DNA from 2 places in the Ralstonia mannitolilytica genome. Region 2 is predicted to be linked to the other one. Evidence: predicted binding sites of a transcription regulator. Region 2 holds the regulator's gene; the other holds the start of a gene.
The links. Region 2 encodes FliA, which starts transcription of late flagellar genes. Its sites were predicted from a motif close to CTAAAGTTTNNNNNNNNNNNGCCGNTA; they were not measured.
Positions count from the first base shown of each region.

Region 1 (3,403 bases), 630 kb from region 2:
GGATGACCCGTCACTGCACGCGCTGCTGACCGAGCTGCGGGCGATGGGCGTATCGCTGGCGCTGGACGATTTCGGCACGGGCTACTCCTCGCTGTCGTACCTGCACCGCTTTCCGATCGACACACTGAAGATCGACCGCTCGTTCGTGCAGGACCTGCCGCACGTAGCCGAGCGTGCGGCCATCACGCGGGCCATCATCATGATGGCGCAGGCCATGGGAATGAAGACTGTGGCCGAAGGCGTGGAGACCGAGGGTCAGCTTGAATTCCTGCGCGAAGCCGGTTGCGACGAGTTCCAGGGCTACCTGCTCACGCGCCCGCTGGAACCGGCGGCCGTGCAAGACCTCGTGCGCGAGAACGCCCGGCGCTACGGCGCGTGCATCCCGAGGTTCTATCCGTCTTGAACCCTTGCGTGGGCCCCGGGGCCTAGAGCTGGAGGCCGTTGCTGACGACGTACATCGTCAGCTCCGCGTTGTTGCGCAGCTTCATCTTGGAGAGCACGCGCCCGCGGTACACGCTGACCGTCTTGGCGCTGATCTGCAGCGCCTGGGCAATCTCGCTCAGCGTGCGGCCCGAGCCGAGCATGCGCAGCGTCTGGAATTCACGGTCGGAGAGGATGTCGTGGCGGGGCTTGTCCCAGTCGACGTTCAGGTTGTCGGCCAGCACTTCCACGAGGTCGGAGGGCAGGTACTTCTTGCCCTTGGAGATGGCGTTGACCGCGGCCAGCAATTGCGGCTGGCTGGCATCCATCGGCAGATAGCCGGCGGCGCCGGCCTTGAGGGCGCGCACCGCGAGCAGCGCTTCGGGATGGCGGCCCAGCGCGAGCACGGCCAGGCGGGCGTGTTGCTGGCGGACCATCTTGATGGTCTGGAACTCGTCTCCGGTGGCCGATTCCACCGAAAACAGCATGACGTCCCACTCGCGCTGGGCGAGCACGTCGTTGTTGGCGTCGCGCAGGTCCGGCACGGCCTCGATCTGACGTGCCAGGCGCGAATCCTTGAGGATCTGGCGCAGGCCGACACGGGCAATGTCGTGCGGTTCGACGATCAGGACATTGAGCATGGTGGGTGTTGCGGGTCAAACAGGCTCGCTTCGAGCTCTTATGACCGCCGGCAGGCCGCTGGAGCGCCTGGGCGGGGCTTGCAACTCCCCATCTGTGCGAAGTGGCGCTCTTTGTATGGAGGGATGCGGCGCCGTGATTTATCGGACGAGTATAGCCGAGGCCCTGTACGGCAAGAAGCAGGCGCGCTGCTGCTGTTGGCGGGCCGGCTCAAAAAAACGGGCGCCCGAAACCCGGACCGCCGCCAGCGCACAATTTTGTCAAGGCGACCCTAAACTTTCTTCGACGGCCACCGATAACCTGAGTACAACGCAGACCTGATCCCCTTCAAGTTACAGGTCACGTTGCCCGGCACAGCCGGAACAAGCCGCCAATCGGGCAACAAACCAACGGGAAACTTAGGAGCCGTCATGTCCCTCAGCCTCAATACCAACATTTCGTCCCTGCAAACGCAGCAAGCGCTGTCGCAATCGCAATCCGCGCTGCAAACGTCTCTGCAGCGCCTGTCCACCGGCCTGCGCGTGAACAGCGCCAAGGACGATGCTGCTGCGTACGCTGTCGCTTCGAGCCTGACGACCACGCTGAACTCGCAAACGCAAGGTATCCAGAACGCCAACAACGCACAGTCGTACCTGCAGACGGCCGACTCGTACCTGGGTCAAGTCGAAAACAACCTGCAACGTATGCGCCAACTGGCTGTGGAAGCCAACAACGGCGGTCTGTCGGCAGCTGACCAGGCCAACCTGGACAAGGAATACCAGCAGCTGGCCACGGCCAACAAGAACATCGCGACCAACGCCAACTACAACGGCAACAAGCTGTTCGACGGCACGGTTGCTTCGGTGACGTTCCAGTACGGCCAGAACGCCACGACGGACAGCGCGACCATCACCAACGTCAACCTGTCGGCATACGGTTCGTTCACGGGCGCCGGCACCAGCGTGACGAGCGCTGCCAACGCAACGGCCGCGCAAACGGCAATCGACACCGACCTGACCGCCCTGAAGTCGGCGCGCGCCAGCCTGGGTGCCCAGCAAAGCGGCCTGACCTCGACCATCAACACGCTGACGTCGAACAACACCGCCCTGTCGGCTGCCAAGTCGGCCATGGTCGACACCGACTACGCTGCAGAAACGTCGAACATGACGCGTCAGAACATCCTGCAGCAAGCCGGTACGGCGATGCTGGCGCAAGCCAACTCGGCACCGAACAGCATCCTGAACCTGCTCAAGGGTTAATCGGCAGGCGGATGTCAGCCCGGCGCGTTGCGGCCGGGTCGAAGGCCGGCGCTCCTCGAGGGGGGCGCCGGCCTTTCGTTTTGCTGATCCAATTGTGAAGAGTGGCCCACCTCCGCTAAAGAAGTGGCGAGCGCTGCCGTTGTGAGGAAGGACTCCCGCCAACGCATACGCTGACCGATCCGATCATGGCGACCACGACCAGCAGTTCCTCGAGCAACAACTACGTCCCGCCGATCTCGATTCCCGGTATCGGGACGAGCATCGACGTCAATACGTTGGTCACCAGCCTGATGAAGGTGGAAAGCCAGCCGCTGACCCTGCTGCAGAACCAGCAGACGTCTTACCAGACGCAGCTCTCGGCGGTGGGCAACCTCAAGAGCTCGCTGGCGACATTCCAGACGGCCATGGCGGGACTGAGCTCGGTGTCGAACTTCAGCGCGATGAAGGCGAGCGGCTACGACGCCTCCATCCTCAGTGCCTCGCTCACGGGTTCGGCGCCGGCGGGCTCGTACGCCGTCAACGTGACGCAGCTCGCGCAGTCGCAGGTGCTCGCCGCGCAGGGGCAGGCTTCCGCCACCTCGGCCATCGGCAGCGGGTCGTCGACCACGATTTCGTTCTCGTTCGGCTCGGTGTCGGGCGGCACGTTTGCCAACGGCAAGTATTCGGGCGCCACGTTCACGCAGAACGGCAACCTGCCGGGGGGCTCGATCACGATCGACTCCTCGAACAACACGCTCTCGGGCATCCGCGACGCGATCAACTCGGCCAACCTCGGTGTGTCGGCCAGCATCGTCAACGACGGCAGCGGCAACCCGTACCGGCTGGTGCTGACCTCCACGGCGGGCGGCTCGAACTCCGAGATGAAGATCTCGGTGTCGGGCGATGCGACGCTGCAATCGCTGCTCTCGCAAGACCCGGCCGGCACGCAGAACATGACCGAGGTGACCACGGGCCAGAACGCCCTGGCCACGATCAACGGCATCACCGTGCAGAGCCCGACCAATACGCTGTCGAACGTGGTGGACGGCACGTCGTTTACGCTGTCCAAGACGGGCAGCACCACCGTGACGGTGGCCAACGACCCGACGGCTACCACGAACGCCGTG
Region 1 is NZ_CP010800.1:293,759-297,161, reverse strand. It holds gene TK49_RS17950 (putative bifunctional diguanylate cyclase/phosphodiesterase) at 1-403, shown strand, start outside; gene TK49_RS17945 (LuxR C-terminal-related transcriptional regulator) at 426-1,061, opposite strand; gene TK49_RS17940 (flagellin N-terminal helical domain-containing protein) at 1,470-2,297, shown strand; gene fliD (flagellar filament capping protein FliD) at 2,483-3,403, shown strand, end outside.
Region 1: TK49_RS17940 (flagellin N-terminal helical domain-containing protein) is a predicted target of FliA. The motif match lies at 1,331-1,357, and genes of this name have one in related genera.

Region 2 (3,403 bases):
CTAGAGCCGCAGCATCGCGCCCCGACCGGTGCCCGGCGTCATGGTGAAATGAAGAACCCCTATTACGATCCCGCCAAACCCCATCACACGCCGGACGGCTTTCGCAACCGCTACGCACACCCTCGCCCGGGCGGCGATTTCTGGCAATGGCAGCGCGAGCGCCGCCGCCTCGGCCTGCCCAAGCCCCCCACGCGCGACCTGTCCTGCGTTGCACCGAACCTGGCGGCCATCCACCAGCCGCCGGCCGTACCGCAGCTCACGTGGATCGGCCATGAAACGCTGCTGCTGCAGATCGGGGGCCTCAACGTGCTGACCGATCCGGTGTTCTCCAACCGGGCGTCGCCGCTGCCGTTTGCCGGACCGCGCCGGCACCAGCCGCCGGGCCTGTCGCTCAGTCAGTTGCCGCATATCGACCTGGTGCTGATCTCGCACAACCACTACGACCACCTCGACAAGGCCAGCGTGCGAGCCTTGATGCGGCAGCCGGGCGGCGCGCCGATGTTCTTCGTGCCGCCGGGGGTCGAGCGCTGGTTTGCACGCAACGTGCGCGGCACGCGCCTTGCCGGAAAGGGCGCGGACCACGGCGCCAACGTGCGCGCCTTCGACTGGGACGACGAAGCGCGCTTCGGCCCCTTCACCGCGCAGTTCTGCGCCGTGCAGCATTGGTCCGCACGCGGCCTGTACGACCGCAACCAGACGCTCTGGGGCAGCTGGGCGCTGCTGCATCCGCAACTGCGCTTCTGGTTTTCGGGCGACCTCGGATACTCGCAGGACACGCGCGACATCGGCGCCCGCTTCGGCCACTTCGACGTGGCGGCGATTGCCGTGGGCGCCTACGAGCCGCGGTGGTTCATGAAGGCCCAGCACATCGACCCGAGCGAAGCCGTGCAGGTCATGCACGATGTCGGGGCGCGGCAGGCCGTGGGCATCCACTGGGGCACGTTCGAGCTGACGGACGAACCGCTGGACCAGCCCATCACCGACCTGGCAAACGCCCTGAAGGCCGCGGACGTGCCGGCCGAGCGCTTCCTGCTCTTCCGCCATGGCGAGACCCGCGTGTGGGACGCCGCCGCCGAACGCCTCGTCGCCGAGCTGCCGCAAATGAAAACGCGGCCGCGAAATGACTCGCTGGCCGCGCAATAGAACGCTGTCCGGTGCCGATCAGGTCGGGGTCGGCAGCCACGCGCGATCGCGCAGCCGCGCACGGATCCGGGCAATCGCCTGGCTGTGGATCTGGCACACGCGCGACTCCGACACGCCCATCACGGCGCCGATTTCGCGCAGGTTCAGGTCCTGCTCGTAATACAGGCTCATCATCAGCTTCTCGCGCTCGGGCAGCGCCTCGATGGCGGCCACCACCGACTCGCGCAAGTCGTGGTCCAGCAACTGGTCCAGCGGCGTGGCGTCGTTTTCGGCGGCGCGGTTCTCGATGAAGGCGTCGGCGTCTTCGCGGTCGAAGTCTTCGTAATACAGCAGCTGGCTGCCCTGCAGGTCGACAAGCTGCTTCTGGTAGTCGGCCAGCGACATGCCGAGCGCCGTGGCGATCTCGGTTTCGGTGGGCGCGCGGCCCTTCTGCTGCTGCAGTTTCTGAATGGCCTGTTCGATCGTGCGCGCGTTGCGGCGCAACCCGCGCGGCAGCCAGTCGGAGCCGCGCAGCTCATCGAGGATGGCGCCGCGAATGCGCTGGGCCGCGTAGAACTCGAACTGCACGCCCTGCGTTTCTTCATAGCGCGACAGCGCATCGAGCAAACCCATCATGCCGGCCTGGATGAGGTCGTCGAGCTCGACGCTGGCGGGCAGCTTCACCATCATCTGGTTGGCAATGCGACGTACCAGCGGTGCGTACGTGGCCATCTCGTCGGACTTGGTCTTGCGACCGGTTGCGGTGTACATATCCATGCCTGCCTTTGGCGCTTCGTTCATGGTGCGCCTCAATAAACCAGCTCGGCCGCGCGCGTTGCGGCGCGTGGCGTTGCCGTCGGTGCCGAACTCGACATCGTCTGTGCCTGCGCCGACACCATCACCTGCGACGGCGACCCTGCCGCGCCGGCTTGGGGCTGGGCCTCGGCGCTGGCCCAGCTCAGCATCTCCTCGGCCAGCTGGCGGAAGGCCATGGCCGAGGGGGATGCGGGAAACGCGCTCGCCACGGGCTTGCCGAGCGAGAGCGCCAGTTCGATATGCCGGTCTTCCGGCAGATAACCGGCGAAATCAATGCGGGTGTTCAGGTACTGGCCCACGGTGTTGGCGAGGTTGCGGAACACGCGCACCGCAGAATCGACCGAATGCGCGCCGCACACCAGGGTGCGGATGCCCGCGCTGCCCTGCAGCACCGCGGTTTTCTTGAGCAGCGTGTAGGCGCTCTTGATGCCTTCCGCGCCGTCGGAGAACGCCAGCAGCACGTCGTCGCACGCCTCGGCCACGGTGGCCAGCGCGCGCGTACCGAAATGCGCGGCCACCAGCGTCACGTCTGCCGTGTCGTCGTGCTCCTCGAGCACACCGGCCACGGCCACGACGGTCTGGGCACTGACCACCGCAGCGTCGCGACCCAGGGCCGACAACGCAATGCGCAGGTTGTCGACGATGTCATCGACCTGCTCCTGCGCGCCGATCAGCAGCACGCGCCGGCTGGCAGCCTGCCCCAGCATGCGGCGCAGCCCGGCGGCCTGGTCCTTGACGAATGGGGTCGTCATCGTGCCCCCTTGCTCATGCGAAGTCGAACGCGGCCAGACCGGGCTCGCGGCCGAGCTGGCCACGCGCGGCGGCCTGCGCCACCAGCAGCGATTCGTCCGAATCGAGCGCAAACGACGACTGCTCCGCCCCCGCGCGGAAACTGCGATGGATCAGCAGCTTCTTGTTGGGCGCGGCAATGTCTTCCGGCACGCGCTGGCCGTACGACACGTAGTGCAGCGGCAGGCGGCGGCGGATCATCACGTCCATCGCGTGGCCGACCGAAGCGGCCTCGTCGATCTTCGTCAGGATGCAGCCGGCCAGGTTGGCGTCGCCGGTGTGGGCGTTGCGGTAGGCGCTGACCACCTCGTCGAGCGTCTTGCCGTTGCTCGTGGCGTTCAGCAGCAGCAGCCGCTTGATCGACGGGCCCACGGCATGCAGCATCGCCATCTGTTCCGACACGGCGCGGTCGCGCTGGCTCATACCTATGGTGTCGATCAGCACGACGTGCTTCTCGCGCAGGTCGTTCAGCGCAAGGCTCAGGTCCTGCGCGTCCTTCACGGCATGCACCGTGACGCCCAGGATCTTGCCGTAGATGCGCAGCTGCTCGTGGCCGCCGATCCGGTAGCTGTCGGTCGAGAGCAGGGCCACGCGCGACGCGCCATGGCGCAGCACGAAGCGCGCGGCCAGCTTGGCGGTGGTGGTGGTCTTGCCCACACCGGTCGGGCCCATCAGG
Region 2 is NZ_CP010800.1:927,041-930,443, reverse strand. It holds gene TK49_RS20805 (MBL fold metallo-hydrolase) at 49-1,143, shown strand; gene TK49_RS20800 (RNA polymerase sigma factor FliA) at 1,162-1,923, opposite strand; gene TK49_RS20795 (MinD/ParA family ATP-binding protein) at 1,932-2,690, opposite strand; gene flhF (flagellar biosynthesis GTPase FlhF) at 2,704-3,403, opposite strand, start outside.